DNA from 2 places in the Delftia sp. PX-1 genome. Region 1 is predicted to be linked to the other one. Evidence: riboswitches for the same ligand, from Rfam matches in the RefSeq annotation. Region 1 holds a riboswitch; the other holds the start of a gene.
What was found. A riboswitch is a leader RNA that binds a small molecule or an ion and turns the genes downstream of it on or off. The one in region 1 is predicted to bind cobalamin.
Positions count from the first base shown of each region.

Region 2: another riboswitch for cobalamin. It lies ahead of ACN20X_RS27470 (TonB-dependent receptor); the one in region 1 lies ahead of ACN20X_RS17740 (TonB-dependent receptor).

Region 1 is NZ_CP184763.1:3,859,106-3,864,779, reverse strand. Features, by position in the region: gene ACN20X_RS17755 (2OG-Fe(II) oxygenase) at 141-872, shown strand; gene alkB (DNA oxidative demethylase AlkB) at 900-1,550, shown strand; gene ACN20X_RS17745 (2OG-Fe(II) oxygenase) at 1,565-2,248, shown strand; cobalamin riboswitch at 2,261-2,579, shown strand; gene ACN20X_RS17740 (TonB-dependent receptor) at 2,701-4,827, shown strand; gene ACN20X_RS17735 (ABC transporter substrate-binding protein) at 4,827-5,674, shown strand, end outside.
Region 2 is NZ_CP184763.1:6,020,180-6,025,853, forward strand. Features, by position in the region: gene ACN20X_RS27465 (ABC transporter substrate-binding protein) at 1-691, opposite strand, end outside; gene ACN20X_RS27470 (TonB-dependent receptor) at 702-2,933, opposite strand; cobalamin riboswitch at 3,063-3,347, opposite strand; gene ACN20X_RS27475 (CHAD domain-containing protein) at 3,402-4,292, opposite strand; gene ACN20X_RS27480 (YbaK/prolyl-tRNA synthetase associated domain-containing protein) at 4,350-4,841, opposite strand; gene ACN20X_RS27485 (helix-turn-helix transcriptional regulator) at 4,923-5,564, shown strand; gene ACN20X_RS27490 (threo-3-hydroxy-L-aspartate ammonia-lyase) at 5,609-5,674, shown strand, end outside.

The DNA.
Region 1 (5,674 bases):
AGGCCTGTCCAGCACGCGGCTGGCAGGCGCTGCCGCCGGTTGACATTCTGTCCACTGCAAGAAGCGGGATGCAGGCGCTGCGGCGGCGCCCTAGACTGCGGCAATTGCCCACAGCGCCCATGCCGCCAACCGCGCCCGCCATGCACAACCTCCGTCTTTTCGACAACGAAGCTTGCGAATCCGCCCCGCCCTGCCAATGGACGCAGATGGAGCACCAGCTCGACGAGCACGGCAGTGCCCGGCTGCCCGGCCTGCTGGACGCGCAGCAATGCCGTGACCTGGCGGCCCTCTACACCAGGGAAGACGGTTTTCGCTCCCGCATCGTCATGGCCCGCCACGGTTTCGGGCGTGGCGAATACCGGTATTTCGACTACCCCTTGCCACCTCTGCTGCAGCGGCTGCGCGAACAGCTGTATTCCCGCCTGGTGCTGGTGGCCAACCGCTGGAACCAGCGCATGGGGCTGGATGTGCGCTATCCGGACCGGCTGCAGGACTTCCTGGCGCGCTGCCACGCGCACGGCCAGGTGCGGCCCACGCCGCTGATCCTCCAATACGGCGAGGGCGACTACAACTGCCTGCACCAGGATGTCTATGGAGAGCATGTGTTTCCGCTGCAGGTGGTGTTGCTGCTGTCTCGGCCGGGGCAGGACTTTGCGGGCGGGGAATTCGTCATCAGCCAGGCCGATGGCGACAGGCAACGGGCCGATGTGATGGCGTTGGACCAGGGCGATGCGCTGGTCCTGGCCGTGCGCCACCGGCCCGTGCCGGGGCGGCGCTCAGGCTACCGCCGCGCGGCCATGCGCCATGGCGTCAGCCGCGTCCGAAGCGGCCATCGCCATACCGTGGGGCTGATCTTTCATGACGCACTCTGATATGACGCACTTTGATGGACGGCCGGTATGAGCACGCTGGATCTTTTTGCCGATGAACCTCCCATGGGCATCGAACCCATTGGTCCCCAGTCCGTGGTGCTGCGCGGCCATGCCCTGCCCCATGCGGCTCCACTGCTGGCTGCGGTGGACAGCGTCATGGCCCAGGCGCCGCTGCGCCATCTGGTCACGCCGGGCGGCTTCACCATGTCGGTGGCCATGACCAACTGCGGCGCGCTGGGCTGGACCAGCGACCGGCGCGGCTACCGCTACAGCGCCATCGACCCGGTCAGCGGCCAGCCCTGGCCCGCCATGCCGGCCGTGTTTGCGCAGCTGGCGGGCGAAGCGGCCGCCGCTGCGGGTTTCGAGGGCTTCGCGCCCGACGCCTGCCTGATCAACCAGTACCTGCCCGGCAGCCGCCTGTCCCTGCACCAGGACCGCGACGAGCGTGACCTGGACGCGCCCATCGTCTCGGTGTCACTGGGCATGCCGGCCACATTTCTGTTTGGAGGGCTTGCGCGCGCGGACAGGACGGCCAGGGTGTTGTTGCGGCATGGCGACGTGGTGGTCTGGGGCGGCGTGGATCGGCTGCGCCACCACGGCGTGTTGCCGCTCAAGGACCAGCCTCACCCGCTGCTGGGCGGGCGGCGCATCAATCTTACTTTTCGCAAGGCGGGTTGAATGGCGGGGTCGACATGGATGGGCTGAACAGCAGTGATCGCTTCGCCGGCCTGGACTGGGGCCGCATTGCCACCCAGCTCGATGCAGAGGGCCATTGCCTGCTGCCACGGCTGCTGAATGCGGATGAAAGCCGCGCCCTGGCTAGCGAGGCGGCCATGCGCAATGGCCTGCCGCCCTCCCTCGACACATGGCGCCCGGTGCTGTACCGGCACCTGCTTGCCATTGCCAATCGCTGGCGTGCCCAAATGGACATGCAGCCTGCCCTGCCCGCCTCGTTCGAGGCCTTCGGGCAGCTGGGCCGCCAGTGCGGCCAGATGCATCCGCAGTCGCACCTGCTGCATGTGGCGCAGGCGGGCCATGCCCCGCTGCGCTCATACAGCGAGGGAGCGGCGGTGTTCCCGCTGCAGCTGGTGCTGCTGCTGTCCCGGCCGGGCCAGGATTTCGAGGGCGGCGAGTTCGTGATGACCGAGCAGCGACCGCGCATGCAATCGCGCCCCATGGTGCTGCCGCTGGGCCTGGGGGATGCGGCCATCATCGCCACGGGGCCGCGCCCGGTGCGCGGTGCGGCAGGCTTTTACCGCGTGCACCTGCGCCATGCCATCAGCCGCGTTCACCGTGGCGAGTGGCTGGGTCTGGAGCTGCTTTTGCACGACGTGCCCCAGGCGCCAAAGGCTCTGCAAACAGACCGCTGGCTATAATGCCGCGCCTGCAAAGGCATCCGTGCAACAGGTGTCCACATGCCAGCCATGGGGATGAAACGGGAACAAGGTGACTGCCAGCAAATGCTTTTTGCGCTGCCGGCACAGGCCTTGGCTGCCCCCGCAACGGTAAACAAGTCAAGGCGCTCCATGCCTGTCCCGCCAGTCTCCGCAACCCTGCGGAGGGGCGATGACAGGCTGTCACTGGTTCATGGCGTGGTCTGCAACATGCAGCTTTTCGCGGGTGGATTGGGAAGACGGGGCGCTGGGCGCAAGGCATGTCCTTGCGCCGCTTGTGAGCCCGGAGACCGGCCTGCTGCGTTTCGCGCCCGCTGAGCGGGCGCTTTCTTGACTGTCTGCGGGGTGCGGATGGCAATGTCCTGCACCCTATCCTTGCACGCTGGCTGGAGAGGCGGCAGTGCCTTGCTTTCGCATCAGGCGGTCGAAGACCGATGTTCGAAATGCATTCCTCCCTTTCCTGCGTTCCCAGCACCCGTGCTGCCGATTCCCTTTGCCTTCGGCTGAGCCCGCTGGCCCTTGCCTGCGCCTTCCTGTCCGCTCCTGTGCAGGCACAGACTGTCCTGCCCGAGGTCCAGGTCACCGGCCAGGCCGAACGCATCGGCCAGCAACTGGCCCAGCCTGGGCGCTCTGCCAGCCATACCGGCGTCTCCAACCAGGAAGTGCCGGCCAGCGTGGATGGTGTTTCTGCCGAGCAGATGCAGGAGCGCGGCGACTACGCCCTGGTGGACGCCGTCACGCGCACCGTGGGCCTGACCTCCAGCAGCACGCCGGGCAACGGCGGCCTGTCCTTCAGCAGCCGTGGCTTTGCGGGCGTGAACTCCGTGGGCGTGGCCGAAGACGGCATGGTGCTGGGCGTGGCCGCCGGCACCACGGCCTATCCGGGTGACAGCTGGGGCTACGAGCGCATCGACGTGCTGCGCGGCCCGGCCTCGCTGATGTATGGCAGCGGCACCATGGGCGCCACCGTCAACGCCATCCGCAAGCAGCCCAGCCGCACCAGCTCGGCCGAGGTGCTGGTGGGCGCGGGCACGGACGACACGCTGCGCCTGGGTCTGGGCGTGACCGGCGCCCTGGGCGCCTATGCCAGCTACCGCATCGACAGCTACACCGCGCGCAGCGCAGGCGAGCGCGATCTGGACCAGTCGCGCAACGGCAAGTTCATGAGCACGCTGCGCTTGGAGCCCACGAGCGACCTGCAGATCGACCTGATCGCCGATCGCAGCGTGCAAAAGCCCAGCCGCTACTGGGGCACGCCTGGCCTGGACGGCAAGGTGGTGGAGTCCCTGCGCGACCGCAACTACAACGCCGAAGACAGCGTGCTGCGCTATGCCGACGAGCGCCTGCGCGCCAAGGTGCAATGGAAGGCCAATGACTGGCTGACGGTGCGCAACGAGCTGTACCACGTGCAGTCGGACCGCCACTGGCGCAACATCGAGGCCTACGCGCTCAACCCCGCCACCTGGACCGTGGGCCGCTCCGACTACCTGGAAATCCTGCACGACCTGGAGCAGACCGGCAACCGCCTGGGCCTGAACGTGGACCGGGGCGCGCACAAGATCGCCATGGGCTGGGAGGCCGCGCGCATCAACCTGCGGCTGTCCAACAATTCGCCCTATGGCGGCTCGTCCACGGTCTCGGCCTGGGACCCCGTGCATGGCAGCTGGGCCAGCCCCGATGTCACCAAGGCCAAGACCGAAACCGGCGTGACCCAGCATGCGCTGTACCTGGAGGATGCCTGGCGCATCAGCAACCGCTGGCTGGCCATGGCCGGCTTGCGCCGCGATGTCTATGACTTTGCCAGCCATTCCCTGGTGGGCGGCACGGACTTCGACAAGACGCTGGCCGCCACCTCCTGGCGCCTGGGCCTGACCTATGAGCTGGCCCGCAACACCCATGTTTATGGGCAGATCAGCTCGGGCCATGATCCCGTCAACAGCCTGGTCTCGCTGAACCTGGCCAACACGGCTTACAAGCTGAGCAAGGGCCGCCAGGCCGAGATCGGCATCAAGCAGCAGGTGGCTGGCGGGCGCGGCGAATGGACGCTGGCCGTGTTCGACATTAAGAAGGACGACATCATCACGCGCGACCCCGACCGGCCGGCCATCTCCATCCAGGGCGGCAGCCAGTCCTCGCGCGGGGCCGAGGTCACCGCCACCTTCCAGGCCACGCCCGCCCTGCGCGTGGAGGGCAATCTGTCGTACGTGGATGCCCAGTTCGACAAGCTCATCGAGGCTGGCGGCAACCGCGCAGGCAACCGTCCGCAGAACGTGGCCAAGACCACGGCCAACCTCTGGGGCCACTACCGCGTGGGCGCCTGGCAGGCCTCGCTGGGCCTGCGCTACGTGGGTGACCGCTTTGGCAACAACGCCAATACCGTGAACCTGCCCGCCTACACCGTGGCCGACGCCGCGCTGAGCTGGCAGGTGGACCCGCGCACCACCCTGAGCCTGATCGGCCGCAACCTGGCCGACAGGGTCTATGTGGGATCGAGCTACGGCAGCCAGTTCCTGGTCGGGCAAGGCCGCCGCTTCGAGATCGCGGCCCATATCCGGTTCTGATGGCCATGGCGCGCTCCAAAAGCCTCCACGGTCTCCACGGCCTGTGCGCTGGCGCCCTGGCGGCCACCCTTCTGCTGGCCGGCTGCTCGCGCAGCGATTCCGGCACCACCAGTGAACTGCCGGCACCGGCTGCCGTACCGCAGGCGCCTGTGACCGTCAATGTCTGCGGCAGCCCCGTGACCTACGCCAGCGCACCGCTGCGCGCCGTGACCCATGACGTGAACATCACCGAGATGTTTCTCTTTCTGGGCCTGGGCGACCGGCTGGTGGGCTACAGCGGTATCACGCAGGCCAAGCAGATCGACCCGGCCTTCCAGGCCCAGCTGGCCCGCGTGCCGCGGCTTGCGGAGCGCGAGATGAACCTGGAGGCCATCCTGGGCGCCTCGGCAGATTTCGTCTTCGGAGGCTGGAGCTACGGTTTTCGCCAGGGCCAGATCACGCCCGAGGTGCTGCAGCGCCACGGCATTGCCTCGTACGTGCTGTCCGAATCGTGCATCCGCGTGGGGCCGCGCAGCCAGGTTGCGCTGGAAGACGGCCTGACCGACCTGCGCAACCTGGGCCGCATCTTCCGCATCGAGGCCCATGCCGAGCAACTGGCGCGGGGGCTGGAGCGCGACCTGAAGGACCTGCGCGAGCGCATGCAGGGCGTGCGGCAGCGGCCTTCGGTCTTTGTCTACGACAGCGGCCAGGACATCCCCGTGACCGTGGGCCGCTACGGCATGCCGCAGGCCATGATCGAGGAAGCGGGCGGGCGCAACATCTTCGACGACATTCCCAGCAACTGGCCTGCAGGCAACTGGGAGGACGTGGTGCAGCGCAACCCGCAGTGGATCGTCATCATCGACTA
Region 2 (5,674 bases), 2.2 Mb from region 1:
TGCCCAGGCCGTCCAGCGCGAACGAAGCGCCCGCGCGCACCATGGCCTCGCCGGTATAGGTGCCAGGGCGTGCCGCCAGCAGCATGCCGTTGCCCAGCCGGCCCGTGACCATGAGCGCGCGCGGCCGGGGCTGGCCGGCCACCTGCCGGTCCACGCGCAGCAGCCGCGCCTCCTGCGCCAGGGCCAGCGCCTGGCCGCGCGCCTGCACGCCCGTGGCGCGGGCCACCAGGCGCAGGTTGTCCATCACCTCGGCCAGCGAGCGGCTGAGCAGCACCATCACCGGCACGCCGATGCGCTCCATGGGATCGACCAGCTGGTGCGCCGCCTGGCGCGCGGGCGTGACGATGACCAGGTCCGGCTGGCGCGCCACCACGGCGTCCACGGAGAATCCTAGCCGCCCGCCCACCTTGGGAATGCGCTCCACGCCCGGTGGAAAGCGCGTGAAATCCTCCACGCCCACCACGCGGTCCAGCAGGCCCAGCGCGGCCACCAGCTCGGTGTTGGAGGCAAAGATGGAGACGATGCGCTGCGGCGGCGCGGCAATCTCCACGCGCCGGCCCAGCGCATCCTGCAGCACCACCGGACCGCCTGCAGCGACGGTGTCGGCCCAGGCCGCGGGCAGGCCGCAGCCCAGGGCCGCTGCCGCGCCCTGGCGCAGCAACTGGCGGCGCGTGGTGCTGGATTGCCTCATGCCATGGTCCTCAAAACTCTGCCTGCAGGCCGACCATGAGTTCGCGGCCCGCCATCGACGTTCCGCAGCCGCCGTTCTGGTACGCCGGGTTGGCGATGCAGGGCGCACGGTCCAGCGCGATGAAGATGGGGTGGCGGTTCAGGTCGAACAGGTTGTTGACGGCTGCGAACAGCTTGACGCCCGGCGACACGCGGTAGTCGGCACGCAGGTTCCAGATGGTGAAGGCGCCCTTGCGGTGGATGAAGGTGCTGCGGGGCTCGCCCTGGGGGATGAGCAGCGCCTCTTCCGTGTCGTACCACATGGGACCGCGCAGCAGCGTGGACAGCTGCAGGCTCCAGTCGCCCTGCAGGCGCCCGCTGCCGCGCCCGTAGCGCACGCCGGCCGAGGCCTCGTAGCGGTACATGCGCTGCACCTTGTCGGTATTGGCCGACGCTGGCGATCCCTTGTCCCGCATGCTGAAGTGGTAGTAGCCGCCAGCCCAGGCCTTGAGCTGGTGGCCCGTCAGGTTCAGCGCCCGCGCCAGGTCCATGTCGGCCTGCATTTCCAGGCCGCGCGCCACGATGTCGGCCGCGTTGTTGGCGTAGTCCGAGGTATTGGTCGTCGCCCCGCGCGAGACGGTGATGATGCGGTCGCTGATGGTGTTCTGGAACAGGGCCGCATCCACGCGCCAGCCGGGCTGCTGCAGCGCAGCGCCGACCTCGATCTGGCGGCTGGTCTCGGGCTTGAGGTTGGGGTTGCCGAAGGTACGGCCACCGCCGACGGCCGTGAAGTCCGAGGCCAGCTCCGTGGCCGTGGGCGCGCGGAAACCCGTGGAGGCCGCAGCGCGCAGCGTGAGCCGGTCCGTGGCCTTCCAGGTGGCGCCGGCCGACCAGGTGTGGTTGTCGTAGTCGCGCGTGCTGGCCTGGGCCAGGGCCAGGTTGGGCGTATCGTCGAAGCGTGTCGTGCCCCAGGTCTTGCGCAGGCCGGCGCGCAGGGTCAGGCGATCATCGAACAGGGTCTGCGCGTCCTCGAAGTACAGCGCATGCACCTGCTCGGTCTGGTTGTTGTCGTAGGGCGCAACCTGGCCCGCCGGGCCGCCCGGCATGGCCACGCGCAGGCGGTCGGAGCGCAGCTTGCTGCGCTCCCAGTCGAAGCCCATCAGCAGGTCATTGGTCTGGCTGACACGCAGGCGCGGCTGAAAGCGCAGGCCCGTGGCGTCCAGCTGGCGGTGGTTGTAGTCGCGCGCCGTGCCGGGCACGGCGCTGTTGCCCGAGCGGATCACGGGCGAGGCCCAGTTGAATTCATCGGTATCGACCAGGCTGTAGAGGTGGGTCGTCCAGCTCAGGCGCTGGCCGGGCAGTGCGCCTTCGTAGGTCAGGTCCAGCGAGCGGTTGCTGCGGTTGTCGCGGCTGTAGATGTTGGCGCCCGATCCGCGAAAGCCCGCGTTGTAGATGCCGTCCGTGCGCAGCTGCAGCTCCACGCGGTGCAGCTCGTGCAGCTGCCAGCCCAGGGCGCCGCTGGCGCCGCGCCGCTTCCAGCCCGTGTTCTCCATGCGCGTGCCGCCGTCGCCCGACTCGTAGTCGCCGCGCCCGCCTGCGCTCACGCCGAAGTACCAGTCGAAGCGGTCATTGGCGCCGGCCGTCTGCGCATCGGTGCGCCACAGGTCCCACGAGCCGGCCTGGACCTGGGCGCGCGTGCCGGGCGCCGTAGCCCCCGTCTTCATGATGATGTTGACCACCCCGCCCATGGCCTGGCTGCCGTAGATCACCGAGGACGGGCCGCGCACGATCTCGATGCGCTCCACATCCGAGGGGCTGAGCTTGGACAGGTTGGCCGTGCCCGCGCGCCGGCCGTTGACCAGCACCAGCACCTGGCTGCGGAAGTCGCGCCCCTGGCCGTCGGTGGAGGCGCCGCGCAGGTTCATCGAGGTCTGGGCCGCCGTCCATTCGCTGAGAAAGCCCACGGCGTTCTCGGCCAGCAGGTCGGTGACCGAGCGCGCGCTGGAGCGCTCTATGGCCTCGCGGTCGATGGTCTGCGTGGTGCCCGCGATGCGGCTGCGCGCCTCGGGCCGCGCCGTGGCGGTCACGAAGACGGCGTCCAGCGCATCGTCGGCGGATGCACCGGCTTTGCCGGCCGCCGGTTCCTGTGCGGCGCCGGCCGCCGCGGCGCAGCAGGCCAGCACGGCCGCAGCGGTGGCCGGGCGCAGGAAGGGAGGAAGGGGAAAGGGGCCGAAACAATCGGCGGCCAAAGAAGCGAAGCGCATGCGTTGAATCCAACTGCCCCAGTCACCCGTGGGGCCTATCGTCTGAACCACGCCGCACGGCGCGCACGCCGGAGCCGGCCACGCCAGCGCAGGCTGGGGCCGGACCGGACAGGCGCACTCCCGCGGCGTCCGAAAGCAATGCAGAAGGCCGGTATCCGGGCTTGCGGAACGCTGCGGCGCGCATCGTGGGCGCGCTGCAGCAGGCATCCCCGCCTTCCCATGTCCGAGAAGGACACAGTGGCTTGCGGCGCGCAACCGGTGGGTGGCGCGCCAGCGTGGGGAGTTGTATTCCGCTGACCGTTGCGGGGGCAGCGCAGGCATTGCGAGCGGCCACCTCGATGGCATCGCGCACCTGCTTCCCGTTGAACCCCTGGCCGGCAAGCGGCATGGGGCACCTTCAGCAACAGCGCACCGCCACGGCCCAGGGGCTGCGGCGGTGCGCCAGCGGCGGATTATCGCTGATGCGGTCTAGGCCCAGAAGCCCGGCACGCGGGCCAGCGCACGCAGCGCGCGGCGGCTGCTGCGCGCGCTGGTGGCCAGGCGGGCCTGCAGGTAGCCGGCGGCAAACCAGGCGCGCGGATCCGTGCCGGCCTCGTCACGAAAAAGCGCGGCCGCCACGGCCATGTCGTTGTGCAGGCCCAGCGCGTCCTGGGCGGGCACCAGCGCCTCGGCAAAGCGCCGGCCCTTTTTGCCGGGCCACATTCCGGGCGCGAATTCCCGCGCAAAGTCCGCCAGGTAGCGCAGGCGCTTGAGCCGCTTGCGCACGCGGTGCTGCTGCGCCAGCGGCAGGCGGTCGAAGTGCCGGCCGTCGCGCAGCACCTGGCGGTGCAGGCGCGCCAGCCGCCGTGCCAGGTACTTGCGCGTGCCTGCGGCGGACAGGCTGACCAGGCCGGGCTGCCGCTTGCCTGCAGGCGCCTGCGTCAGCGCATGGATCTCGGCCAGCGTTTGCAGGAACTGCGGCTCGCGCACCGCAGCGGCCGCGTCCGCGTCGGCCTGCCCGGCATCCGGCACGGCCCAATCGCACAAGGGCGCATCGGCGTCCTGCAGCAGCGGCCGCACCACGTCGGCCAGGGTGCCGGCATCGCGCAGCGTGCCCAGGCGCGCAAAGGCCAGGGCCAGCGGGGCATCCCATTCGGCGCGCATGCCGGGCGCCAGCCCTGCGCATTCGCGCAGCAGGGTGCGCAGGCGCCGCAGGGCCACGCGCAGCTGGTGGATGCGTTCGGCCTCGCCGCTGCCGGCGTCCACGGCATCCACGGCATCCATATGCGACTGCACCTGGGCCAGTGCGGCAGCCAGCGCCGCACGCACAAAGCCGGCCGCATCGGGCCGGTCGGGGAACTGCCTGGCAGGGGTGGTCATGGTCAGGAGAGGATGTGCGGGCGTTGCTGCGATTGTGGGCACCGCCCGGCCCCCGGGTCAATCGGCGCCATCCCCGCTCAGGCTGTGCAGCGCGGGCCGGGCAATGCGCACATAGTCGGCCGAGTCCAGCACGATGGAGCGGTCCAGCCGGCCCGCATTGAAGGCGATCTCGGCAAAGCGCTCCACCAGTGCCGGGTCCACCACCAGGCGCACCTGCGGGTTGAAGGAGAACGGCGGCACCGATCCCATCACGCAGCCGGTGGCGGCCTGGGCCTCCTCTGGCGAGGCCAGCGTGGCCTTGCGCACACCCACGGCCTGGGCCAGGCGCTTGAAGTCCAGCTTGCGGTCGCCGGGCAGCACGGCCAGGAACAGCTGGGGATCGCCCGCACCGGACGCATCGCGGCTCTTGCAGAGCATGGCCTTGGCACCCTGGCCGGGTGCCGTGCCCCGGATTTCGGCGACGAGGTCGGAGCGGCCCTCGGCAGGGTGCTCGATCACGCGAAAGCGCGCGTCCTGGGATTGCAGCAGGTGAACAAGGGTGTCGAACATGGCAGGGAGCACAAGAAACGGACAAGAAGGCAGGTCGCCTGGGTTTTGACATTTTGTCCAATTCAAAACAAAATGTCCAATATGACACAACGCACTCCCGAGCAGCGCCAACTGCTGGAACAGGTGGCCAAGATCGCCGAAGGCCTGGGCCAGACCCTTGCCCCGTTCTGCGAGGTGGTGGTGCATGACCTGCTCGACCCGTCCCATGCGGTGCTGGCCATCCACAACAATCTCTCGGGCCGCGAGGTCGGCCAGGGCGCGACCGAGCTGGGCCTGGCCCGCATCCAGGACCCCGGCTACGAGCAGGTCATCGCCAACTACCCCAACCAGTTCGCCGATGGCCGCCAGGCCAAGAGCACGTCCATCGGCATCCGCGACTCCGAGGGCCGCTACATCGCCGCCCTGTGCATGAATGTGGACCTGACGATGTTCCAGGGCTTCCAGGGCATGCTCAACCGCTTTGCCGCCGTCAGCGGCGACACCCCCGCGCGCGAAATGCTGGACCCCACGGGCGCCGGCGCAGGCGCCGACACGGTGCGTGCCCGCATCGACCAGTTCGCGGCCCGCCTGGCGACCACGCCGCGCGCCCTCAAGCCCGAGGAGCGGCGCGCCCTGGTCCGTGAACTCAAGGGCGACGGCCTGCTGGACCTTCGCCGCTCCATGGAGACCATTGCCGCCCACCTGGGCGTGTCGCGCGCCACGGTCTACAGCTACGCCAAGTAGGTCCCGGCACCCCGCCGATCTGCAACTCCTTCTCTCCCGTACCGATGACAAGCCTTCCCACCTATGACGACGTGGCCGCAGCGGCCCAACGCATCCAGGGCCATGCCCAC